DNA from 3 places in the Idiomarina sp. HB genome. Region 3 is predicted to be linked to each of the others. Evidence: predicted binding sites of a transcription regulator. Region 3 holds the regulator's gene; each other region holds the start of a gene.
The links. The regulator MetJ, encoded in region 3, represses methionine synthesis genes. The targets are predictions, from matches to a motif close to TAGACGTCTAGACGTCTA.
Positions count from the first base shown of each region.

Region 1: a site for MetJ is predicted at 1,727-1,744, ahead of msrA (peptide-methionine (S)-S-oxide reductase MsrA). Genes of this name have one in related genera too.
Region 2: a site for MetJ is predicted at 1,223-1,240, ahead of metK (methionine adenosyltransferase). Genes of this name have one in related genera too.

Region 1 covers NZ_JAYLVU010000003.1:146,757-150,038, reverse strand. The annotation lists gene VBY75_RS10045 (IscS subfamily cysteine desulfurase) at 5-1,162, shown strand; gene msrA (peptide-methionine (S)-S-oxide reductase MsrA) at 1,159-1,704, opposite strand; gene ndk (nucleoside-diphosphate kinase) at 1,870-2,301, shown strand; gene VBY75_RS10030 (bifunctional tRNA (adenosine(37)-C2)-methyltransferase TrmG/ribosomal RNA large subunit methyltransferase RlmN) at 2,360-3,282, shown strand, end outside.
Region 2 covers NZ_JAYLVU010000003.1:311,505-314,786, reverse strand. The annotation lists gene gshB (glutathione synthase) at 1-465, opposite strand, end outside; gene VBY75_RS10805 (16S rRNA (uracil(1498)-N(3))-methyltransferase) at 476-1,207, opposite strand; gene metK (methionine adenosyltransferase) at 1,323-2,468, shown strand; gene tkt (transketolase) at 2,560-3,282, shown strand, end outside.
Region 3 covers NZ_JAYLVU010000004.1:109,608-112,889, reverse strand. The annotation lists gene VBY75_RS11600 (malic enzyme-like NAD(P)-binding protein) at 192-1,436, shown strand; gene metJ (met regulon transcriptional regulator MetJ) at 1,433-1,756, opposite strand; gene VBY75_RS11590 (bifunctional aspartate kinase/homoserine dehydrogenase II) at 1,931-3,282, shown strand, end outside.

The DNA.
Region 1 (3,282 bases), on a different contig from region 3:
CGAAGTGCCCAAGCTACCCCTTTATTTTGATTATGCTGCAACCACCCCTGTAGATCCTGTTGTAGCAGAGAAGATGATGGGCTGTTTAACTCAGGATGGTCTCTTCGGAAACCCCGCGTCACGTTCACATAAATACGGCTGGCAGGCTGAGGAAGCCGTTGATGTTGCCCGGCATCAGGTTGCTGATTTAATCAATGCCGACGCGCGCGAAATTGTGTTTACCTCCGGCGCTACTGAATCGGATAACCTGGCAATAAAAGGTGCGGCTCAGTATTACTCAGATAAAGGCAAGCATATTATTACGCTGAAAACTGAACACAAGGCAGTATTAGATACTTGCGTTCAGTTAGAAAAAGAAGGCTTTGAAGTTACTTACCTGGACGTTGGCAGCGACGGACTGCTGGATATGGATTTGTTCCGCTCAGCTCTGCGTGAAGATACCGTCCTGGTAAGCGTTATGCTGGTTAATAATGAAGTTGGCGTTATTCAGGACATTGCTGCTATTGGGCAGCTTTGTCGTGAAAATGGCACCTTATTCCACGTTGATGCTGCCCAGGCTTCCGGTAAAGTTTCTATGGATATGGCTGAGTTGCCGGTCGATTTAATGTCACTTTCTGCTCACAAAATGTATGGCCCTAAAGGTATTGGGGCGCTCTATGTGCGTCGTACGCCCAGAGTTCGGCTACTTGCGCAAATGCATGGCGGCGGTCACGAACGGGGTATGCGTTCGGGTACCTTACCAACCCACCAGATTGTCGGCATGGGCGTTGCGGCTGAAATTGCTCGTAATGAGCTGGAGCTGGAGCCTGTGCGGGTTAAAAACCTGCAGCAGCGGTTATGGAAGGGTGTTAGTCAGCTAGAAGGTGTAACCCTGAATGGCTCTGACCAGCAACGGGTTCCGCATATTACCAATATCAGCTTTGCCGGAGTTGATGGTGAACTGCTGCTAATGGCGTTAAAAGATCTTGCGCTTTCGTCGGGCTCGGCCTGCACGTCGGCCAGCGTTGAACCTTCGTATGTGCTGAGAGCATTAGGCATTGAACATGAGCTGGCAATGAGCTCATTGCGCTTTAGTATTGGCCGTTATACGTCCGAAGACGATATCGACAGTGCAGTAGAGCTTATCCACCGCACTATCGGTACCTTGCGAGGGGCTGCTTAGTCTTTCAGCAGGCCGGCAAAGGTTTTGCGGAATTTAGCCAGTTTAGGTGAAATGACCGCCTGACAATACGGGTTTTCCGGGTTTCTGGCGTAGTAGTTTTCGTGGTAATCCTCCGCCGGATAAAAGGTCCCTAACTCGGTGACTTCCGTTACTATAGGCGCTGCAAATGCATCGTCAGCCTCTAGCTCAGCAATAATTTTCTCGGCTTCTCGTTTTTGCTCGTCATTATGATAGAAAATCGATGTGCGATATTGCGTGCCAACATCGTTACCCTGGCGATTCACCTGAGTAGGATCGTGCAGGGTGAAAAAGATTTCTAAGATTTGACGGTAAGAGATCTGCTCCGGATCGTACTGGAGTTGAGCGACTTCTGCGTGGCCCGTGTTTCCCGTGCAAACTTGTTCGTAAGTGGGGTTTGGCGTATGACCACCCGTGTAGCCGGATTTAACCGACTGAATGCCTTTTACCTGAAGGAAGGCAGACTCAACACACCAGAAGCAGCCGCCGCCCAGAGTAGCTTGTTGGTATTCATTGTTCGCCATGTCAGAACTCCTTATCGTCAAATAGACGTCTATATGGCTAATTTGTTTTAGCATCCTAGCTGAGAATAAGTGAAAAAACAATCACTGGGTATTCGATTTCTGCGCTGATCTCACGTATAATCCGCGCGACTAATTTATCCCTTTATTTTATTGGAGTTTATAACCATGGCTTTAGAGCGCACTCTATCAATTATCAAGCCTGATGCAGTTGCAAAAAACTTAATCGGCGCTATCTACAACCGTTTTGAATCTGCTGGCCTTCGCATTGTTGGTGCTAAAATGATGCACTTAAGCAAAGAACAGGCGGAAGGTTTCTACGCTGAACACAAAGAGCGTCCTTTCTTTGGCGCTTTGGTTGAATTCATGACTTCAGGTCCTATCGTTGTTCAGGTTCTTGAAGGTGAAGACGCTGTGCGTAAAAACCGTGACATTATGGGTGCTACGAATCCTGCAGAAGCACTGGCAGGAACTATCCGTGCCGACTATGCTGAAACTATAGACGAAAATGCGGTACACGGTTCAGATGCAACTGAATCTGCTGCGCGCGAAATCTCTTACTTCTTCAGCGACGAAGAAGTTTGCCAGCGCACTCGTTAAGACGTAAGAAAATATGGCCTGACGGAAACGTCAGGCTACATCAGAACACTGGAGCTTTATGACCAACGCAATAGATAAAAAAGTGAACTTACTCGACCTGAATCGTGAGGGGATTAAAGAATTCTTTCGTGAAATGGGTGAGAAACCGTTTCGTGCCGAACAGGTTATGAAATGGCTGTATCACTTTTGTGTCGATGACTTTGATGAGATGACGAATCTCAATAAAGCTTTGCGTGAAAAGCTCAAGCAAGTAGCCGAGATTCGCGCACCTGAAATTCGTGAACAACAGCAGTCGTCAGATGGCACCATTAAGTTCGCGATGACTTTGTTTGACGGTCAGGACGTGGAAACGGTATGGATACCCGAAGGTGACCGCGCTACTTTGTGCGTGTCTTCTCAGGTTGGTTGTGCATTAGAGTGCACTTTCTGTTCCACAGGGGCTCAGGGCTTTAACCGTAACCTCAGTGTGGCAGAAATTATCGGCCAGGTGTGGCGGGTGAACCAGCTGTTAGGGGCTTATGGAAAAACCGGAATTAAACCCGTAACGAACGTTGTCATGATGGGCATGGGTGAACCACTGCTTAACTTAAATAATGTTGTTCCGGCAATGGAGTTAATGTTAGATGACCTGGGCTTTGGTTTATCAAAGCGTCGTGTCACTTTAAGTACTTCCGGTGTTGTTCCCGCGTTGGAAAAATTACGTGAACGCATTGATGTCATGCTGGCTATTTCGCTGCATGCACCAGACGATGAACTCCGTAACGAAATTGTACCTGTTAATAAGAAGTACAATATTGAAGAATTTCTGGCATCGAGCCGTCGTTATGTTGAGCAGTCAAAAGCTCAGCGTAAAGTAACGGTAGAGTATGTCATGCTGGACCATGTGAATGATTCAACTGATCAAGCGCATGCGCTGGCGAAAACATTAAAAGATACCCCAAGTAAAATTAATCTTATTCCGTTTAACCCGTTCCCGGGCTC
Region 2 (3,282 bases), on a different contig from region 3:
ACCGTGCTTTTTATGAAAAGCTTTAATTACGTCAGCCCGGGAACTGACCAATGTGTCGGCGATGGAGTCGGCAAACCAGGAGGTAAAGAGCTTCTCGTTGCAGTCACGCAGGCTCTGCGGTTTATTCAACACCAGGCTACCGCGTTGCTCGGCCAGTTCCAGAATTTGTGTCGCGTATAAGAACTCGCTGTCAAAGGGCGGATCTTTACGCATCATAATGACATCAAAATCTTCAAGCGGGCGGTACTGGCTGTCACTTAAATTGTAAAAGTCGCTTTTTTGATCCTGAACACGAACTTCCCGAGCAAAGGCCATTGGTTGACCGTTATCAATAACTAAGTCGCCCATTTCCAGATAAAAACATTGATAGCCGCGAGCCTGCGCTTCCAGCAGTAAGCGGAAACTGGTGTCTTTTTCGGTTTTTACAGCGGCGATTGGGTCCATCACCATAGCTAACTTTTTCATGTAAACTCCTTTAACCTAAGTCGCCAAACTGATATTGCACGGTGGTCAGCGCTGATAGCGCGGCGGTTTCTGTTCTTAATACACGAGGACCTAAACGCATTGGATTAAACCCTTGCTGTTCAGCAGCACTGACTTCATCGTCAGTAAACCCACCTTCGGGCCCAATGAGCAATTGTATCCCCTTTTCGGCGTGTTGAAACGATGAAAGCGGTTTTGTCGCAGTCGGGTCTAAAGTCAGACGAAGCCCGGCAAATGTGCTTTCAATAAAGTCGCTGAATTGCTGGGCTGGTTTAACCTCAGGAACCACACTGCGACCACATTGTTCACAAGCTGAGCGTACAATTTTTTGCCACTGCTGCTGCTTTTTCTCCAGCCTGTCACCACTGAGTTTAACGCCGCAACGTTCACTGAACAGCGGCGTAATTTCGGTAACGCCCAGTTCGACTGACTTTTGCAGAACAAAGTCCATGCGGTCACCGCGTGAAATGACCTGAGCAAGATGCACGCTGACAGGCGACTCTGAATCATTTACCTTGCTGCCGGTTGCAAGAAAATACGCAGACTTTTTTTGAACCGAGGTTATGGTCGCCTCGTAGTCTTGTCCGTCACCGTTAAATAAAGCAATGTTATCACCTACGTTCAAGCGCAATACTTTGATCAGGTGCTGGAATGCATCCGAGCTCAGTTCGGTTTCAGTTTGTAAATTTATAGAGGCGGGGTGATAAATCCGCGGTACTCGCATGTCGTCAGCCTTATTCGGACTTTTAGACGTCCAGAAGTAGAAAAAAACAGAGTGATCGGTTACATTATGCAACCAGTATTGAGTGATTTCATCAAAATAAAGGAATAGTGGGCATATGTCACGTCACCTGTTTACCTCAGAGTCAGTGTCCGAAGGGCATCCGGACAAAATTGCCGACCAGATATCCGATGCGGTTTTAGACGCAATTTTAGCAAAAGACCCGAAAGCCCGTGTTGCCTGTGAAACCTATGTAAAAACCGGTATGGTGCTGGTTGGCGGCGAAATCTCAACAAATGCCTGGGTGGATGTTGAAGACCTGGCCCGCGAGACCGTCAAAGATATCGGTTACCGACATTCTGATATGGGTTTTGACGGCGCATCGTGTGCGGTATTGAACGCCATTGGTAAACAAAGTGGCGATATCAACCAGGGTGTTGATCGCGCTCATCCCGAAGAGCAGGGCGCTGGTGATCAGGGCCTGATGTTCGGCTATGCTTCTAATGAAACCTCTGTTTTAATGCCTGCGCCAATTACTTATGCGCACCGCGTTATGCAGCGTCAGTCGGAAGTGCGTAACAATGGCACCCTTGACTGGCTGCGTCCTGACGCCAAAAGCCAGCTAACCTTCGTTTACGAGAACGGCAAGCCGGTCGCTATTGATACCGTGGTTCTGTCAACTCAACACCGAGAAGACATTACTCAGGAAACGCTGCGCGAAGCGGTTATGGAAGAAATCATTAAACCTGTATTGCCGGAGCAGTGGATTTCCAAAGATACGCAATTCCATATTAACCCAACCGGACGTTTCGTTGTTGGTGGGCCTATGGGCGACTGCGGTTTGACGGGTCGTAAGATCATTGTCGATACCTATGGCGGTATGGCGCGTCACGGTGGTGGTGCTTTCTCAGGTAAAGACCCGTCAAAAGTTGACCGTAGTGCGGCTTATGCGGCGCGTTATGTTGCTAAGAACCTGGTTGCAGCCGGTTTAGCAGAGCGTTGCGAACTGCAAATTTCTTACGCTATTGGTGTTGCTGAACCAACCTCTATTAGCATTGATACCTTCGGAACGTCTAAGCACTCAGAAGAGCAGTTAATTGCGCTGGTGCGCCGTCATTTTGACTTACGTCCTTACGGATTAATCAAAATGCTTGACCTGGAACGCCCAATTTATAAGCAGACAGCGGCATACGGGCACTTTGGCCGTGATAACCTGCCGTGGGAGCAAACGGACAAAGCCGCCGATTTACAGGCTGATATTTAAACAAAATTTTGCCTATAAATTTGCTTGTACCCCCTGAAATGTGGAGAATACGCGCATCGCAAGTTGCTCTTCATCTTCCAGGGGGTTTTTCATGTCAGATCGTCAATATCTCGCCAATGCTATCCGCGCGCTTAGTATGGATGCAGTTCAAAAAGCTAAGTCCGGCCACCCGGGAGCGCCCATGGGTATGGCAGATATCGCCGAAGTGCTATGGCGTGACTACCTGAAACATAACCCTAATAACCCGAGCTGGGCTGACCGCGACCGTTTTGTTTTATCAAACGGGCACGGCTCAATGCTGATCTACTCGCTGTTACACCTCTCATGTTATGACCTGAGTATTGATGATTTAAAGCAATTCCGTCAGTTAGACTCAAAAACCCCGGGTCACCCTGAATATGGTTATACCCCTGGTGTGGAAACTACCACCGGGCCGTTGGGGCAAGGGCTTGCAAATGCGGTAGGTATGGCACTGGCCGAGAAAGTATTAGCCGCGCAGTTTAATCGTGAAAACCACGAAATTGTTGACCACCACACCTACACTTTCCTGGGTGATGGCTGTTTAATGGAAGGCATCTCTCACGAAGCTTGTTCACTGGCGGGTACCTTAGGCTTAGGTAAGCTCATCGCGTTTTACGATGACAACGGCATTTCCATTGATGGCGAAGTTGAAGGCTGGTTTACCGACGATACTGCGAAGCGCTTTGAGTCTTATGGCTGGCACGTAGTCAATAAAGTCGACGGACACGACTCAGCAGCCATCACCCGGGCTATTGATGAAGCCCGTGCTAACGAAGATAAACCGACTCTGATC
Region 3 (3,282 bases):
TAAACAGTGCCTTTTTTTGTGCCTGTTTCGCTAAGCGGCCTATTGTTAAAGAAAAGTTAACTGGTGTACTTTTAAACACATTGGAAATTTCATTCACCTCATTACCCTCAAAGGCGGAGGTAAGATTTGTTTATTAGCACAAAAGCGATAGACTGATCGGCATTCTGATCACCAGACTCAGGTATCACCGCATGACAGACTTTCGCCAACAGGCACTGGATTACCATCAATACCCGACCCCGGGTAAAATTTCCGTTGAACTCACCACCCCTGCTGAAACCAGTAAAGATTTAGCGCTGGCCTACAGCCCGGGCGTAGCAGAGCCGGTTCGGGAAATCTCGCAAGACCCGGACAATGCCTACAAGTACACAGCTAAAGGCAACATGGTTGCTGTTATTACCAACGGTACGGCTATTCTCGGTCTGGGTAATTTGGGGCCACTAGCGTCAAAACCGGTCATGGAAGGTAAAGCGCTTTTGTTCAAACGCTTCGCCGGGCTGGATTCCATTGATATTGAAGTCAGTCACCGTACCACGCAGGACTTTATCAATACGGTTGCCAACATTGCTGATACCTTTGGCGGTATTAACTTAGAAGACATTAAAGCGCCTGAGTGTTTTGAAATTGAGCAGGCCTTAATAGAGCGCTGCAATGTACCGGTATTCCATGACGACCAACACGGTACTGCCATTGTTACCGCAGCCGGTATGCTTAACGCGCTGGAAATTCAGGGCAAAAAACTGGCCGAGTCCCGCATTGTTTGTCTCGGTGCCGGCGCAGCAGCAATTGCCTGTATGGAGCTTCTGATTAAATGCGGTGCACAGCGTGAACACATTTACATGCTCGATTCTAAAGGCGTTATTCACACCCGCCGTGACGACTTAAACGAATACAAGCAACTGTTCGCTAACAATACCGATAAGCGCACGCTAAAAGATGTTATTGAGGGTGCTGATATCTTTGTTGGCGTTTCAGGCCCAGACCTGCTCAGCCCGGAAGAGCTGAAGCTAATGGCACCTAACCCGGTTATTTTTGCCTGCTCAAACCCTGATCCGGAAATTAAACCGGAAGTTGCTATGGCAGCACGGGACGACTTAATTATGGGAACTGGCCGTTCGGACTATCCGAACCAGGTGAACAATGTACTCTGTTTCCCTTTTATGTTCCGCGGAGCATTAGATGTGCGGGCAACAGCCATTAACGATGAAATGAAGGTGGCAGCGGTAGAGGCCATTCGCCAGTTGGCGAAAGAGCCCGTGCCCGACTCCGTGCTAAAAGCAGCCGATGTCAAAGAATTAAACTTCGGCCGCAACTACATTATTCCTAAGCCTATCGACCCACGCTTGTGCCAGCGTGTGGCTCGCGCCGTTGCTGAAGCCGCCGTGAAATCCGGCGCGGCGAAAATCGATTTACCAGAAAATTATATGCAGGATTAATCGTCCAATTCGTCATCCGTGGGGATGGGCAAGCCTCTGGCTTCCAGCTCTTCCCGCACGGCTTTGGGTATTTTATTCGAGTTCGATTTTTGCAAGTCTTCATCTTCGGGCAGCGGCTGACCGGTAAAAGCGTGTAAAAACGCCTCACACAGCAGTTCGCTGTTGGTAGCATGACGCAAATTATTGATTTGGCGACGGGTCCGCTCATCAGTCAGTACTTTTAATACCCGAGTAGGAATTGAGACCGTAACTTTCTTAACCTGCTGACTCTTACGACCGTGTTCAGCATACGGGTAAATGTATTCGCCGTTCCATTTCATATTCATTGCTCTGATGTCAGACAAAACCCTGTAAGTTGTAATGAATTGTACCCGACTGAGCGACCCCGTCAAATTTTATCCGTCTAGATGGCTAAAAGTTGCTGACATTTGTCTGACAATATTTTAGCCTTAGTAGCAGTAACCCAATCCATGCGAGTAGTTAAGGAAGGCGGAATGACAACAACACAGCTCACAGAGGAGCAAAAGCAGGCCGTTGCCGACAGTGTTCAGGTACACAAGTTTGGCGGAAGCAGTCTTGCCGACGCCTTTTGCTATCGACGTGTGGCCCGCATTGTAACGGAATACGCCGGCGCGAGCGATCTTGTCGTAGTTTCCGCCGCTGGTGATACGACCAATCGTATTCTGGCTATTATAAACGCCAAACCGCAGCCGGGCGATACCGCCAGTATTCTGCTCGATCAGCTGGAGAATTTTCAGCAAGGACTTATCACTGAGTTATTAAGTGGCGATTTACAACAGCAATTGCTGCAACAGTCACAACAGGACTTCACTCGCTGGCGTCGTTGGTTAGCCGGTGACGAAGACATTGCTCATAACGCCGAGCTGCTGTCCTACGGTGAACTTTGGTCGGCACGCTTATTATCTGCGCTGCTGCAAAAACAGGGCACCCGGGCCGATCACATTGATGCCCGCGACTTCTTACTGGCAGCGGATGCTCCAGAGCCTGTGATTCAGGTTGAGCATTCCCGTGAAAAGCTACTACTGCGGGTAGCTCCTCATTCCGGCACCCGCTTTATTGTCACCGGTTTTATTGCACGGGGCTTAAACGGCGAAAGCTTGACTCTGGGTCGCAACGGCAGTGACTACTCAGCTACGCTGGTGGGTAGCTTGCTCGATGCTCGCCAGGTCACCATATGGAAGGACGTTGCCGGTGTTTACTCGGCGGATCCTCGTAAAGTTGAACGTGTCGTCAGTTTGCCCACACTGGACTGGACCGAAGCCGAGGAACTGGCAAGACTTGGCAGCCCGGTTCTGCACCCAAGAACCTTTCAGCCGGTCGACCGTCAACGCATGGTCATATCGGTACGTTCCAGCTTAAAAGTAGAAAACCAGCAAACCCGCATTGGTCAGTTCCAGAATACGCAGCCCCGCGGCAAAGTTTTCACGTCTTTGTCCGAAGTGGTTCTGTTTAAAGTTGAGTTGCAGGACAAGGCTTTAGTAAAGCGCCTGGATGAACTGGAGTTAGAACCGCTGGTCAGTTGGACTGAGCCGGAAAATCATCAGCAGTATCTGGTCTTTCACCAAAACCACTTAGACTATCTGACCGGCTGGCTGGACAGTCTGGGCGCGGGTGATGCCATCACTCAAATTCGCGGTTACTCCATGGTCGCTATAGTCGGTAACCGCATTCAGGAAACCGATCAGTTTTCGACCTTTAAGCTCCAGCTTTCAGAACAAAAAGTACGCCGCTTTGCCTTAACTCAGAACGGCGACTCCGCTGTGGCTATTTTAGAGCAGAAGCTTGATAACCGTTTACTGAACCGTTTACACAGTCAATTATTTAA